DNA from 2 places in the Megasphaera intestinihominis genome. Region 2 is predicted to be linked to the other one. Evidence: riboswitches for the same ligand, from Rfam matches in the RefSeq annotation. Region 2 holds a riboswitch; the other holds the start of a gene.
What was found. Region 2 has a riboswitch for cobalamin ahead of WMO23_RS06025 (MotA/TolQ/ExbB proton channel family protein). Riboswitches for the same ligand answer to the same signal wherever they lie in the genome.
Positions count from the first base shown of each region.

Region 1: another riboswitch for cobalamin. It lies ahead of WMO23_RS01545 (sirohydrochlorin cobaltochelatase); the one in region 2 lies ahead of WMO23_RS06025 (MotA/TolQ/ExbB proton channel family protein).

Region 1 is NZ_JBBMEU010000004.1:57,281-65,433, forward strand. It holds gene WMO23_RS01525 (zinc-ribbon domain-containing protein) at 1-1,968, shown strand, start outside; gene WMO23_RS01530 (AsmA family protein) at 1,958-3,301, shown strand; gene WMO23_RS01535 (polyphosphate kinase 2 family protein) at 3,335-4,249, shown strand; gene WMO23_RS01540 (ferritin) at 4,352-4,864, shown strand; cobalamin riboswitch at 4,875-5,054, shown strand; gene WMO23_RS01545 (sirohydrochlorin cobaltochelatase) at 5,212-6,213, shown strand; gene WMO23_RS01550 (acyl CoA:acetate/3-ketoacid CoA transferase) at 6,342-7,925, shown strand.
Region 2 is NZ_JBBMEU010000028.1:6,030-14,182, forward strand. It holds gene WMO23_RS05985 (prepilin peptidase) at 1-152, shown strand, start outside; gene WMO23_RS05990 (hypothetical protein) at 146-571, shown strand; gene WMO23_RS05995 (hypothetical protein) at 510-1,025, shown strand; gene WMO23_RS06000 (hypothetical protein) at 925-1,392, shown strand; gene WMO23_RS06005 (hypothetical protein) at 1,389-1,823, shown strand; gene WMO23_RS06010 (hypothetical protein) at 1,839-2,594, shown strand; gene WMO23_RS06015 (PilN domain-containing protein) at 2,607-3,125, shown strand; gene WMO23_RS06020 (hypothetical protein) at 3,100-3,549, shown strand; cobalamin riboswitch at 3,584-3,760, shown strand; gene WMO23_RS06025 (MotA/TolQ/ExbB proton channel family protein) at 3,885-4,499, shown strand; gene WMO23_RS06030 (ExbD/TolR family protein) at 4,502-4,915, shown strand; gene WMO23_RS06035 (TonB-dependent receptor plug domain-containing protein) at 4,912-7,269, shown strand; gene WMO23_RS06040 (ABC transporter substrate-binding protein) at 7,284-8,153, shown strand, end outside.

The sequences.
Region 1 (8,153 bases), on a different contig from region 2:
GTCGTGACGACGGTCCTGGGCGTTTTATTTGAAATTGCCCTGCGGGGACTGGCTATGATCGGCTTGTTCGGTGGTCCTGCTGGGGTACGGCGGACCATGGATGTCCTGACCTTTTTCAGCGGCCTCAATACGCTGGTCACGCTGGCTCTTCTGGTCATCATGATTTACCTGCTCTATAAGACGCGGGCTCTGGCTTATCTGCTCAAAATGTTCCTGGGCTATTTTGTCGTAGACCTATTGTTGATCTTGATTGCGGAAATTTTCAATGGGACTGTGGCTGCGATTCTCTGTATCTTAGGTATCATCGCTACTATTTATGTGAATCGCAAGCGCTGGCACTATATCAGTCAATACCGCCGTTATATTTACTACGTCATCCTCAGCTGGCTGGTCAGCGCCCTTTGTACGGCTGCCGTCGTCGGCCATATCGTCTATAGTATGACCCAGCTGATGTTCGGCATGACCCGCGGCGGCTATGGGACCTTTATCGGCTATGCCGTCCTCCTGGTCCTGGTCTGGATGATTCCTGTTTTCTGCCAGCATTACATCTATCGCCGGGAAGAACGGCTGGGGACTTCCTTCTATCAGGCCTTTCGCCTCATGTGTACCGTTCCCATGACAGCCCTGTTCTTCATCTTCGGCATTTCTTCCCTGGCGTCGATTGGCACATTGAGCGGTGAAAACATGTTTACATCATTTAACTTTGACGATACAGGCGATAACCAAGCCAATCATCAAAACGATGAAAATGCAATGTCAACGCAAAATGTAAACGGAGTAAATGAAAAATACTGCCCTCATTGCGGCCGTCCCGTAGCGGCTGATGCGGCCTTTTGCAGTCATTGCGGCAAACCCGTCCATACGTGCCCGCAATGTCACCAGCCCGTCGACCCGTCGGCAAAATTCTGCCCGTCCTGCGGGGCCCCGCTGCAGGTTCTGCAAGCCCAATACGGTCATCTGACCAATCGGACAGCCGTACAGCAGGAGGAAAAGGTAGTGCAGCCTGAAAGCCGGCCGGCAGTACATCCTGTAGTTATGCCGCAGCGGGAGAAAAAAGAAGTTCCTTTAAAAGCGCAGCTCCAGGAGCATCGCAATCTCTTCATCGCCCTGGCCTGCGTCCTCGTCGTGGCCATTGCCGGCGGCATCTGGTACGCCCATGAACAGAAAGCCCTACCGGCCCAGGGGAGTACCGTATCGTCGCAGCTTGTCAAGACGGCTGATTCGGAACTCTCTTTAAACGGCGTTTACCTGGACCAAAGCTGGGATGAAGCTAAAGACGGCCTGGGCCGGGAACTCAGCACGTCGGATAGTAAAGACGGTGCCGTTCATCATAAGTTTACCGATATGGATGTCGTCGTCAAAGACGATAAAGTCATCATGCTGACATCCTCCTCGCCGGCAGCTCAGAGCAAGCGGGGCATCCATCAGGGCAGCTCTTTGGATGACGTCGTCAATGCCTATGGTGACGATTACCAGGCCTCGGAATACGGTGCCCAGATTCATTATGAATATACCTTTAAGACCGATGACGGGAAACAGGGAATCCTGCGCTTTGCCGTCAGCAAGAACAGCCAGACCGTCGAATATATCAGCGTCCGCCTGGCCGATGAAAAGACAGATGGCGCGAAGCAGGCTTTCCTGGCTTACCATAAGGCCATTTCCAATCACGACCTGCAAGATGCCTTCCAGATGCTGACTGGGGAATTCCAGAATTCTGTCGGCGGCTATGATGGTTACGCGCCGGGCTACGCCAACACCTTGTCCAGCGACGTTTCCAATCTCCGCAAAATCGCTTCCGGAAGCGATAAGACGACCTTTTCCTTCACCTTGAAAGCGCGGGACCGTATCCCAGGCAGTGCCAAGGTCAAAGTCCAGTATTTCAACGGTCAGGTGACGATGGTAAAAGACGGGAACACCTGGAAAATCAGTGATATGAGTGCAAAGAAGACGGGAGAACATGTGGAATAAATGGTATGTCCGACATAAACGAAAACTGAAACGCATGGGGGCGATTACCTTGATCGCCGCCGCCGTTCTTTACGGACTCTGTTTCTACATGAGCTACAAAGCGGCGGATATCTTCAACCAAGTCGTCGCAGAACGCCAGCTCTTTCCCGGTACGGTCACGGTGGAACGCCTGACGGCGACGCCAGGCGGAACCGTGTCCTTTGAGGGCCTGGTATGGCACGATGAAGATGGGGATACGCTGGTCCAGATACCGGAAGGCCAGTTTACGGTCAAACTGAGCGATGTCCTGACCGGTCATATCGGTACGCAGACTGTCGAAGACGTGACTTTGAATAATGCCTATATTCATTTGATCTTTAATGATAAAATGGAGTTACAGCATATCAAGAAGGCCAGTGACCATCACAGCAGCGGCCCGAAGGATTTGGTCAAGGTCACAGGGCCTAAGAGCAACCGCCCCTTTAACTGCCACGTCGCCCTGCATCAGAGCGTCATCGAAGCTGAAGCGCCAGGCCGTTATTTCAAGATCGGCGATGTCGAGTTCTCTTCGGCCATCCATACTAAAGGCAAGACGAAAATCGACTTGCGGGCCGGTCACTTTTCCGGCATGATCGATGCCAAGTCCCTGCGCATCCGCGGCAGCCTGGATTTCAAAGAAGAAACACCGCAGTATAACCTGTCGCTCTTGCTGAGCGACTGCAATCCCCGTTCTCTCGGGGCCGGCCTGGATATCGACGACCCGGCGACAGTTTCGGCCGACATCCGCGGCCCTTTATATGCCCCGGTCATCGACGGCACTTTGAAGATGGACCGTCTGGATATTACGGCCCTGGTCTTTACGGATGTCGTAGGACAGGTCCATTATGAACAGGGCCTGCTCGATATAAACGAAGTCACGGCCGGCGTCTTCGGCGGCTCCATGAAAGGTCATGGACAGGTAAACCTGGACGATAAATCGTATACGGCGGACATGACCGGCTCCCAGCTCAAAGGCGGCATTGCGGCCCATGACCTCTTCCTGCGCTGCAACGTCGACTTGAATCTGCACATGGAAGAAAATAAAACGACCGGCACCAAGGCGATTTACGGTGATTTCCAGTCCGGCCCGGGACGCTATCACCAGCTGCCCTTCCGGGGCATTTCCGGCTCTTTCGCTCAGGATGGCAAGATCTTGAACTTCCGGGACGTCGTCATTTCCATGTTCTTTGGTGACGTATCGACGGACGCTTTTTCCATTGTCAATGGCAAAGTCAAGATAGGGTCCATCAACATCAACTATAAAAACGGGAAGCGGAGCCGCTGGGGAAAAGGCGGCCCACAGCCAGTCTTGTGAGAAGCACTATAGATAGAGAAAGGAGTTTTTACTATGGATATTTCCCGATATTTAGCGGAAGAAGGCAAAAAAATCGATTTGACCCAGTGGTCGACGACCTGCGATGTGGACATCGACAAGAAGAAGGTCAAAGGCGAACTGCTGGACCAGACGATTTCCGAAATGCAGGATTTACAGGAAAAGCTCTGTGCCGACAATCACTACGGCCTGATCATCGTCCTGCAGGCCATGGATGCGGCCGGGAAAGACGGTACGGTCAAACACGTCTTTGCCCACCTCAATCCGGCTGGCGTCAAAGTGCACAGCTTCAAGAAACCGAGCTCGGAAGAACTGGATCACGACTATATGTGGCGCATCAATAAAGCCCTGCCCGGCCGGGGTGAAATCGGCATCTTCAACCGCTCGCACTATGAAGAAGTCGTCGTCGCCCGCATCCACAACCTCATCAAAAGCGACGGTATGCCGGAAAAACTGGTACGCAAGGATATCTGGGAAACGCGCTACCGCCAGATATGCGACTGGGAACGGTACTTGTCGGAAAATGGCTTCCCTATGGTCAAGATCTTCCTCCATTTATCGAAAGATGAACAGAAGAAACGCCTCATCGACCGCATCCTGACTCAGCAGAAGAATTGGAAGTTCGACATGTCTGACATCGAGGAACGGCAATATTGGAACCGCTATCAGAAAGTCTACGGCGAAGTCTTATCGGCCACGTCGACGAAGTACGCTCCCTGGTACATCGTCCCGGCTGATGACAAGTGGTATACGCGCTATGTCGTCGCCCAGATCGTCCTCAAGGAACTCAAGGCCATTAACCCGAAATTCCCGAAATTGTCACCGGAAGTCGAAAAACAGCTGGCCCGGTTCCGCCAGCTCCTGAAAGAAGTCGATATCAAGGACTTGAAGAGCATCAAGAATGCCATTGATGAGCAAAAAGTCAAATAAGAAGTATTCCTGATAGGGTCAAATGTGATATAATAAGGACGGTTCAAGAAAACCGATGAAGTTCTGTACACGTTTTGAGACATATCTCAAGGAGGTACCGTTATGCTCGATGCAAAAGTAAAAGAATTAATCAATACCCAGATCAATCAGGAATTCTATTCGGAATATTTGTATTTAGCTTTTGCCAACTATTTCTATGACAATGGCCTCGACGGCTTTGCCAACTGGTATGATGTCCAGGCCCAGGAAGAACGGGATCACGCGATGCTCATGCGGACATATCTGCATAACAACGGCGAACGCGTTACCTTCTCGGCCATCGCCGAACCGCAGAACGACTTTGACAGCATCAAAGCGGTCCTCAAAGCTGGCTTGGCTCATGAACAGTATGTCACGTCGCTGATCAACAAGATTTATCAGGCTGCCGATAAAGTCCACGATTACCGGACCATGCAGTGCTTCGACTGGTTCGTCAAGGAACAGGGCGAAGAAGAAAAGAATGCCGACGATTTGATCAAGAAATACAAGATGTTCGGCAGCGATGCCAAAGGCCTCTATGCCCTGAATCAGGAATTACTGGCCCGTACGTATGTCGCCCCGACGTTAGTCCTGTAAGGATTCATACAATTCCATAGTGCAATCAGGTGCGTAAGCTCAATAGAGAAGTCCGGTGCAAAACCGGCGCGGTCCCGCCGCTGTAAGGAGGAGCCAGGCTGCAATGATGTCACTGTACGTCCGCGTATGGGAAGGCGCAGCCATGGCCATGAATCCGAGCCAGAAGAACTGCCTGATTAGGATCACCGGTTGACCTGCGAGCGATGGGGATGGCGATTTTTACGGCGAGCCGCTTTTTATGAGCTGCTGGCCGTGAAGGACTCGTATGTAAGGGACTGTCGCATGAAGGCTTATGCCATCATGTGACAGCCTCTTTTTTTATATTTTTTATCAAAGGAGAGATGATTATGTTCCACAAAAAATTAAAGACCGCGCTGATTTTATCTTTGGCCCTGACGTCGTTTGGTGCTTTTTCGGCGCCCTCTTTTGCTGCCGGCTATACGCTGAACCCGGAAGTCAAGGACGCTACGCCGGCTTTGAAAAAGGCCGCGGAAATCGGGGTCCGCACGTACAACAACCCGGACATGCAGAACGAAGCCAATAAAGACGCCATCCTGGTATTGAGCTTCGGCACGACCTATAAGGACAGCCGCCAGAAGACCATCGACCAGACTGTATCGGCTATCAAGGCGGCCCATCCGGATCAGAAAGTCGTCGTCGCCTTCACGTCGCATATCATCGTCGACCGCATCAAGGCTAAAGAAGGCGTGACCGTACCGACGCCGGAACAGGCCATGGCCCAGCTGAAAAAAGAAGGCTATACGCGCGTGGCCATTACCTCCCTGGACATCATCCCGGGTATGGAATATGCTTATGATACGGCTATTTTCGACCTCTACAAACATGATTTCAAGAAATTGACCCTCGGCACGCCGCTCATGTATTGGATGGGACAGGAAGACCAGCGCGACGACATCGCTGAATTCGTCAAAGCCTTCTCGACACAGTTCCCGAAAATTGGCAAGAAAGACGCCATCCTGGTCATGGCCCATGGCACGCCGCATCCGGCCAATGCTTATTACTCCGTCGTCCAGAACCGCCTCGATGCAGCTGATCTGGGCAATGTCTACATCTACTCTGTCGAAGGCTGGCCCCATCTGGATACAGTCATTCCCCAGCTGAAAGCCAAGGGCATCAAGCACGTCATCCTCATGCCCATGATGATGGTCGCCGGCGACCATGCCAATAACGACATGGCCGGTGCCGATGCCGATTCCCATAAGAGTATCCTGGAAAAAGAAGGCTTCACGGTTACGACCTATATCCATGGCCTGGGAGAAAATGAAGCGGTTCGCCAGATGTTCGTCGAACGAGCTGATGAAGCCTGGAATGCCCTGGAAGCCCAGTAATTTGACTTCATGGAATTTTTTCCTACCAATTTAGTCCATCCTTTTCGTCTATCATTCCATATGCTTCCTTTGTATAATGAATTCACGAAATGCATATAACAAACGTGAAGAAATAGGAGATGGAAGACATGAAACAAGTGAAAATAATTACAGCTCAAGAAGCAGCTCAGCTCGTCAAAGACGGTGACGTCGTCACGACCAATGGTTTCGTCGGTTCCGGACAGCCGGAAGCGCTGACCAGCGCCCTGGAAGAACGCTTCCTCAATACGGGTTCGCCGAGAGATTTGACGCTCATCTATGCCGCTTCCCAGGGGAATACGGATGGCCGCGGCGGCGACCACTTCGCCCACGAAGGGATGTTGAAAAAAGCCATCCTCGGCCACTGGAACGCCGTTACGGCCCTGCAGAAATTAGTCAATGAAAATAAGATCCAGGCCTACAACCTGCCCCAGGGCACGCTGTCCCAGTATTTCCGTGACGTCGCAGCTCATCGCTTAGGCACGATTACCCACGTCGGCCTCGATACCTTTGCGGACCCCCGCATCAGCGGCGGCCGTCTCAATGACGTCACCAAAGAAGACTTCGTCAAAGTCATCAACATCGAAGGCCATGACCAGCTCTTCTATCCGCGCATGGATATGAATATCGGTTTCATCCGCGGGACTTATGCCGATGAATGGGGCAACGTCGTCCTGACCAAGGAAGTATCGCCTTTCGATGCCACGCCGCTGGCACAGGCCGTCCATAACAGCGGCGGTATCGTCGTCGTCCAGGTCGAAAAAATCGTCAAAGGCGGCACGCTCGACCCGAAACTGGTCAAAGTACCGGGCATCTACGTCGACTACGTCGTTCAGGTCGATGACGAAACGAAACGGCAGCAGTCCTTCGACTGCGAATATGACCCGTCCCTGACGGGCGAAACGACGATTCCCGTCAAAGCCCTGGATCCGGCTCCGCTCAATGCCAAGAAAGTCATTGCCCGCCGGGCAGCCCTGTTGCTTCTCAATATGAGCAGTGAAGCCGTCATCAACCTGGGCATCGGTATTCCGGAACTCGTCTCGTCCGTAGCCAACGAAGAAGGCATCGGCGACAGCTTGACCATGACTGTCGAAGCCGGGGCCATCGGCGGCGTACCTCTCGGCGGCGTCCGCTTCGGGGCTTCTGTCAATGCCGAAGCCTACATGGACCAGGCTACACAGTTCGACTTCTACGATGGCGGCGGCCTGGACCTGACCTGCCTGGGCCTGGCCGAATGCGATAAAGAAGGCAATATCAACGTATCCAAATTCGGTACGCGCATTGCCGGCTGCGGCGGCTTCGTCAACATCACCCAGAATACGAAGAACGTCGTCTTCTGCGGGACCTTTACGACAGGGAAACTCCGCGAAGAAATCAAAGACGGTGAACTGCACATCCTGCAGGAAGGGAAAGTCAAGAAATTCGTTCCCGAAGTCGGTCACATCACCTTCAGCGGCAACTATGCCCGTAAACATAAACAGCATGTCCTCTACATCACAGAACGTGCCGTATTCGAAATGAAAGAAGACGGTGTCCACCTGACCGAAATCGCCCCGGGCATCGACCTCCAGAAAGACGTCCTCGACCAGATGGGCTTCACGCCGATCATCGACGAAGTCAAAGTCATGCCGGCCTTCCTCTTTGAAGATAAACCCATGGGTTTGAAAAAGATGAAAGAAGAAATGAACAAATAATAGTTTGTAGTACAGAGTTTGTAGTTTGCAGAAAAGCTCCCCTGATAGGGGAGCAGGCCGCCGAAGGCGGCCTGAGAGGTTTTGACACAGCCGCGGACTACGCTGTGAGTTGCGGACTGTAAAAAAAGGGCTTGTCGCATTTGCGACAAGCTTCTTTTTTTGATTGTAGGGGCTCGCACGTGGCGAGCCCGTCAGGTATATGTTATGATGCCTGTAGCCGATTTGCAT
Region 2 (8,153 bases):
TCACTTCTTTTGGCCTGGCCGCGCTCGTGGCCTTGTTCTACCGTTTCCGCACAGGGAAGACGATCATTCCCTTCGGCCCGTTCCTCCTGGCCGGCTGGTGGCTGGCCCAGGAACCACTCCAGCGCGCCTGGCCCGGAGGCTGGCTATGGTGAGGCGGAACGGCTTTATCAGCCTGACCGGCCTGATGCTGGCCCTGGGCCTGCTGCTCTTGTATCTGGGCCTGGGACTCACTGCCGGTCAGCGCAGCCGCAGCCACCAGGCCGTCGATGGCCTGGCGCGGGAAATGGCCCTGGATATGCAGCAGGTCCGCCAGCGCTGTGTCGGCAACAACCAGAGCAACGGCCGCTGGAAACTGGTCCTGGAAGAAAAGCGCTACGTCCTCCAGGAAGGCTACATCCGGGTCAAAGAACGGCCCTATCCGCCGGGCCTGCAGGTAACGAAAGGAGATGTACACTTTGCTGTCGATGGTCGTCCGCAGCATACGATGGCTGTGGTCATTACTTCGCCCGATGGGGCCTATACGCGTTCTATCGTCGTGGCGGCGCAGACCGGGCGCATCCGTATCGCCTGAGGCCAATGGCTTCTTTTTCCTGACCGACGGCCTGGCGGGCCTGCTCCTCGGAGCCTGCTTGTTCACGGCGGCCCTGGGCCTTTCCCTCCAGGCCGTCAGACTGCATGACCAGGCCAGACAGCGGCAGCTGGCAGCCATGGTCTGCCGGCAGGTCATGGAAGGCTGGAAGAGCGGCTGTCCGCCATCAGACCGCGTCGTCATCCAGGGCCGGACCTATGAGGTGACGCATGCGCAGACGGCTCTCGGCGAGGGCTATGTCCTTTGGCAGGTAGAGGCAGGTGATGACCATGGCCCCCATGTTTCCTGCCGGCTTCTGGTGCCGGCAGGGACCGAAGAAAAACGGCTGGATCCTCTTGGACGTACTCCTGGCCTTGAGCCTGTCGGCCCTGACTCTGACGGCTTTGCTGCCTCTGGCGGGACAGACGGCCCGCCTGGATTGGCGCTGCCAGATTGAAGAAGGCCTGCTGCGGCAGCACGTCAGCGTAGAAGAAACGCTGTTCCAGGCCCTGCGCTATGGCCGGGACGTTGAAGTCCGTCCTCAGGAGGTCCGCTTCCGCACGGCCAAGGGCGCCGTGAAGGGCTTTGCCGTCCGCCATCAAGGCCTGTATGTCCGCCTCAGCGATGGCAACTATCAGCCCCTGACAGGCGGCGGCAGCACCGTCCAGGGCCGGGCCCTGGTCATCCAGCCCCTGGACGGTCGGCCCTTTTTCTCCCGGACCGGCCAGGCCGTACAAGTCGCCTTTCTCCTAAAAGAACGGCGGAGCGGCCTGTCCCGGCCCGTGCAGTTTGCCGTGTGTCCCCAGAATGAAGGTGAATCATGAAACGACGCAATGGCTTCTTTTCTTTTTCTATCGTGACCGTCGCCGTACTGACCCTGAGCCTGGCCCTGACGGCGGCGACCCTGGCGTGGCAGCACTTCCAGATGGCCCGGACCTATGAAGAGACCGTGCGGCTGACCTATTTGGCCGAAAGCGCCCTCTGTGAGGGCTGGAACCAGCTGCGGCAGGACCCGGACGCTTTTCTGGCGGGCCAGGCCATGGCCGTGCCCCGGGCAGAAGGGCTGGCTGGCCCTGGGGACATCCTGACCGTCCGCTGCCAGTATCAGCCGGCCGGTCAGACGCCGGGCGGCTATCTGCAGGCCCGGGCCGCTGCGCCGGGAACGGGCGTCCAGCAGACGTGCGGCCTGCACTTTGCCGTGACGGCCGATGAACAGGGCCGGACCGTGCTGCATTTCGTACAGTATGTCAATTAGTAGAGAGGTGAGCTTATGTGGTGGCAACAAAATGCCTGTTTATGGCTGAATGGACAGTCTGTCCATCTTTTGAAGACGAAACGGACCTGGTATGGACGCGTGGCCTTCCGCCAGGGTCATCGCGACTATGAAACCAAGCGGGACCCGGACTGGATGGGCCAGGAAGGGGGCGTCCAGTCCTGTCTGCCAGAACTCCTGCAGCGCTATGGCCTGGCTGGCTGGCGCCTGCGCGTCCTCATCGGCGGGCCGAGCGTCCTTTGGAAGCGCCTGTCCCTGGGGACGACAGACCGGCAGGAAGCCGATGCCCTCATCGCCGGTGCCGGCCTGGTCAGTGAAGAAGGGCGGCCTTATGACTTCGAGGCGGCTTGTCCGTCGAAAGGCGGTGACGGGAGCGGTGACTGGACGGTCGGCGCCTATCCGGCCGAATGTGTCGCCGCTATCTGTCGGGCTGCCGGCGCTGCCGGAGCCGTCGTCCAGTCCATCGACTTGCTGCCTGCTTTTTTGGGGCGCCTTTGGCCAACCGGTACGGGGACCCTGGCCTTTCAGGAAGCCCCCGATGGCCAGCAGCACCGCGTCCGCCTGCGCGACGGCCTGCCCCTGGCCTATGACGTACAGGCGGCTGTGCCGACGGCTGATGGGCCGGTCTTCCGCTGGCTCCCGGATGGGGCAGACGAGACGGAATGGCAGCCTGCCGGGCCGAGCGAAGCCGTGCGCCGCCTGATGGATGCTTACCACGTGTCCCAGCCTACGGCCATGCTGGCTTTCTTGTAAGGAGGGAGAATCATGAAATGCAACCTCGTACCGGCCAGCTACCGCCAGGACCATCGCCGCTGGCAGCGGCCGGCCTGTCTGGCCCTGGGGCTGATGCTGGCTGTCTGTGCCGGGGCAGGCCTCTTTTTTCAGTATCAGATCCAACGGGAAAAGGCCTATTATACAGACTATCTCTATCCCGTGCAGCAGCAGATACAGCAGCGCAATGATGCCATCCGGCGCAGCCAGGCCCTGGCCGACCGCGCCAAGAAAGGGCCGTCCGACGGCCCGCTGCTGACGCCGTACCTGATGGTGGCCCTGGCTTCGTCCAAACCCGACGGGCTCGTCGTGGAAACCGTGAGCAGTCAGGCCGGCCGGGTCGTCATCCAAGGCCGGGCGTCCGCTGCGGACCGGCCTCAGCAGTGGCAGCGGACCTTGCAGCAGCAGGGCATGGGCCAGGCCGCCGTGGCCAAGATGCAGCCCGACCGGGGCGAGGGGATCCCTTTTTCCCTGGAGGTGAGCCGTCATGAAGGCCTGGCGAAGAAGGGCTGACTGGCAGCGGGCCTTTCCCGTCCTCGCCGTGCTGGTTGCCATAGCCGCCTGCTTTGCCATCTCATCGTATCACACCTGGCAGGGCTGGCAGGGCGTCCACCGTCAGCTGGCCCCGTATGCCCATCGGGCCCGGCCCCAGGAGAAGCGGGAGGCAGCAAAGCCTGATGCCGGCCCTGATGTGGCGGCCTCCCTGGCGGCCCGGAACGTCCAGCTCTTGTCGTGGCAGCAGTCCGTCCGCGAAGGGAGTCGGCAGACGCTGGTCCTGACCGGGACCTTTGCCGACCTCCTGGCCTGGCTCAACGACTGGCCCGCTGCCTGTCCCCTGGGGACCTGCCAGATCCTCCGCTGGGAACGGGGCGAAGGGGGCAGCGTCGTCACTGTCGAGGTCTCACCGGACGGAAAGGCCGGGGCAGCCCTTCATTGACAGTCTGGCGCTGGGCATGATATAGTTATGTTTGTAAGTTTGAAATAGGTCAGGTGTCATAGACTCAATAGAGAAGCCGGTCCAATGCCGGCGCGGTCCCGCCGCTGTAGGGTGGAGCCAGGCTGCAACGATGTCACTGTACGAAGTATGGGAAGGCGCAGCCATGGCCAGGAAGCCAAGCCAGAAGAACTGCCTGACGGATAATCACCGATAGACCTGCGAGCGATGGGAAGGAGATTGTAAAAAAGACACGTAAGGGAGCTGTCGCTACAAGACGGCTCCTTTTGATTTTGTACCTTCATTCGACACGTCAGCAGGCCGGACAGGAGGGTATTTTGGAAGCGATTTTACAGGGTTTTCAGTTATTTCAGGCAGGCGGGCCGGTCATGTACCTGCTCCTGGCCTGTTCTCTCTTCGTCGGCTACATTGGCATCGAACGGGCGATTTTCTATGGAGACATGGACGCCGGGAAAGCCTTTGCCGAACAATTCTACACGCAGATGAAGCTGCGGCGCTACGACCAGGCCCAGCGCTTGGCCATGGACGGCCGCGGCGGCCTGCCCCTCATTTTGCAGGATGTCTTTCAGCATCAGGCAGGTCCTGACGTCAAGGCCTTCGTCGAAATGCAGTCGGGCATCTTCGTGGCCAAACTGCGCCGCCGTCTCTACTATCTGAGCGTCATCGTCACCATGGCGCCGCTCCTGGGCCTCTTGGGGACGATCAGCGGCATGATCCGCTCTTTCAGCATCCTCAATGTCCAGTCCGGCCAGGCCGTGGCCATTACCGGCGGCGTCGGCGAAGCGCTCATCGCCACGGCTTTCGGCCTCTGCGTCGCCATCCTGGCCCTGGCCGTCCATTCTTATTTCACCCAGCGCCTGGACCGCATCATTACGGATATGGAAATGTGTTTTTTCGCATTGGAAACGATGCCTGTGAAAGCGGGGCAGTGACCATGCGCCTCCGTAATATTCGCGATTTTGAACGGCCGTCGATTATGATCATCCCCATGATCGACATCATGTTCTTTTTGCTGGTCTTCTTCATGATGACCTCCTTGTCCATGGTCGATTTGCACAGCCTCGGCGTCCAGCTGCCGCGGGCTTCGGCCGCCCAGGCCCAGCCGTCGGCCCAGTACGTCGTGACCTTGAAGGCCGATGGGTCCCTGTGGCTCAACGGACAGCCCGTCAAGGCCGATGAGCTCCTGGCTTCGGCTCGGGACCAGCAGCGTCAGGACAGCGCTTTCAGCGTCGTCCTCTGCGCCGACCGGGGCCTCGATTACGGTCAGGTCGCCGACGTCCTCGATGCCTTCAAGCGGGCCGGTATCGCCCACATCGGCCTGGCCGCCGACAAGGGAGGCCAGCCATGAAGCCCTGGGAAAAACGACGGGGCCGCGTCGCTGCCGGCGTTTCCGTATCGCTCCACGTCGCCGTCTATCTGGCCCTGGCAGCTGGCGGTTTTTTCACGCTGATCCATCATTACACCCGCCAGGACGGCGTAACCGGCGTCATGGTCTATAACGCCGACGACCTGGCCGGTGCCGGCGGTCACGACGCGGCTGGCACCGATACGGATGAGGGCCGTGTTTCTCAGCCGGATGGCCGTGATAGGGGACCGGAAGGACCGGAATCCCCGGAATCTTCGGACAGGGCTGTGGCAGCCTCCGATGTTGCGTCGCCTGATCCGGATGAAGCCGGTGCCGACGGGATGACTTATGCAGCCAAGACGGAAAGCGGCAAAGGGGAGCCCTCTGTAAAGGGTGCGGCAAAGGGCTCCCAGCCGTCGGCCCAGGCTGGGACAGAACGTCTCAGCGGCCATACGGGTTCAGCAGCCGGCGGCCGCGGCTGGGCTGCCGGGCCGGGAAAGGATGAGGCCGCCGCGCCGGCCGGGAATCTGCACGTACCCGATGCCGTCGCCGACGTCCTCGATGCCATTCGGGAAAAACTACCTGTAAAGTTATCGGAAGCAAAGATGCAACCACCTACACCAACCATCCCACCCAATCAGTCCAACACGACAGTCATTACGGCCAAGGATATGGAAAGCCATCACGATACGACGGTCCAGCAGGCCTTGCAGTGCGTCACCGGCGTGACCGTCAATGAAATGGTGCCTGGCATCTCTTCTTATGTCAAGCTCAATGGTGACGACCGGGTCCTGATCCTCGTCGACGGTCAGAGTCTGGCCAATGCCCAGGGCTCCGGCTATGGCCGGGGCAGCGTCGATTTGACCAGCCTGCCCGGTGTCGGGGCTATCGACCACATCGAAGTCACTAAGGACAGCGGCTCCGTGCGCTACGGCAGCGGCGCTGTCGGCGGCGTCATCAATATCGTTACCAAGAAGGGGGACCGCCGCGAATCTTCCCTCTATGCCTACACCGGTTCCTGGGGGATGCACGGCTATACCCTGACCCACAGCGGCCGGGCTGGCGCGACGAGCTGGCTCGTCAGCGGCGACCTGGAGCAGCGGGCATACTATGCCTTTCCTCACGGAGCCAATACGGACCATTCCCGCGGCGATATTGCCAGGAAGTCCTTATCCTTGCGGCTGGACCAGGACCTGACGGACCATACGTCCCTGACCGTGAAGGCCTATCATCAAGATTATCACGGCCACGGTTCGACGTATAAAGCCGACCCGGCGGGCTGGTACCTGACGGCCAATAAGCCTATCGACCGCCTGATCAACGACTACAGTGTGACCTATCATTTCAAGAAAGAAACGGCTCAGCCAGGCTTTTTGCGCTATTTCAACGATTACCAGCGGACGTACTGGTCCAATCATTATTTCACCCGCACCCAGGGCCTGGAGTGGCGGGATAACTGGCAGCTCGGCCCGCACCAGCATCTGACGGCCGGTGCCGAATGGACGGAAGATATGGGGACCAATTATGAAGCCCATTATATCGACAAAAAACGTCATAATCAGGCTTTCTATGCCGAAGATGCCCTGACGTTCGGCAAATTCACGGTCACGCCGGGTCTGCGCTGGGACCGGAATAGCACTTTTGGGACGCACCAGACGCCGCGCCTGGCCATGAATTACAAGGCCAATGACGCCTTCAACGTCTACGCCTCGTGGAGCCGCGTCTTTTCGCCGCCCCGCCTGAACGACCAGTTCTATGTGACGACGTCCCGCGGGATTACGTCGCAGGGCAACGAAAATCTCCAGCCCGAAGAAGGCTATACCCAGACTTTGGGCTTCCAGTATCAGGCTGGTCCCAAGACGAACATCGAAGGCAGCATCTTCCACAGCAACTTGCAGCACGTCATCCGCTGGGACCGATCAAATCCGACATACCACGAAGTAGAGAACCTCGATGAAGAAGACAAGCGAGGCTTCGAGCTGACGTGGAAGCAGAAAGTCAACGATAAATGGGACTATGAAGCAGGTTATTCCTACATCCGCACGAAAGTGGACAAAGGGGAAGGCCTGGCCTTCGATACGACCTATAATCAGCCCAACGGCTATCATGCCGGTGTCCATTATCACAACGGCAAATGGCAGGCCAATGCCGATATGACCGCCGGGACCGGGCGCAACGATACGTATTACCGCAATAATTCCTACGTCGTCTGGAATGTCGGCGCGTCGTATTCGCCTGATGCGGCGACGACCGTGTATGCCAAAGTCAACAATCTCAACGACGAGGCTTATGATTTGTACCATAATTATCCGTCTGCCGGGCGCAACTGGCAGGTCGGCGTAAAGAGAAAGTTTTAGGAGGTGCCTTTACGGTGAAAAAAATTTGTCTGCTCATCGTCGCTTTTTGTCTGGTCCTGCTTACGGGCTGTGCGCCTCAGAACGACGCTAGCCAAAGCAGCGGCTCGTCCGGGGCCTATGCCGTCGTGACCGATGACCGGGGAACGGTCGTCACTCTGGCCCAGAAACCGCAGCGCGTCGTCGTCTTGTCGACATCGCTCCTCAACTTCGCCGCTGCCGTCGACGGCGACCTGGCCGGCCGGGCGACGGTCAAAGCCGAAGATGCATCGCTGCCGGAAAAATATCAGCATGTGCCGGACGTCGGACCTGTCTACAACGTGAGCCTGGAAAAGGTCCTGGCCTGCCAGCCCGATTTAGTCATTGCCAGCGCTGACCACCACGAAAAATTGGCGGCCCAGTTGGAAGAGAGCCACATCCCGGTCCTGGTCCTCAAGACCAAGACCTATGACGACGTTAAGCGCAACCTTGAGGTCATCGGCAAGGTCTATGGCAAAGAAGAGGCAGCCAAGGCCAAGGAAGACGAACTGGACCAGGCCGTCCATGCTGTTACCGATGCCGTACCGGCCCAGGGGAAACGGGTCGCCATCCTCCACGTGACACCCAGTTCCGTATCGGCCGAATTGCCGTCGAGTATTGCCGGCGACATGGCGGATCTCCTGCACTTGAAGAATATCGCTGCCGATGCCGCTGGCGACGGCCAGACGACGCGCATCCCCTACAGTATGGAAAGCCTGGTCCAGGCCGACCCGGATGTCATTTTCCTGACCTCCATGGGGTCGTCCGATAAGATTGAAAAACGCATCCGCGAAGATATCCAGGGCAATCCGGCCTGGGCCGCCCTGACGGCCGTCAAGGCGGGTCAGGTCTATGTCCTGCCGGAAAAA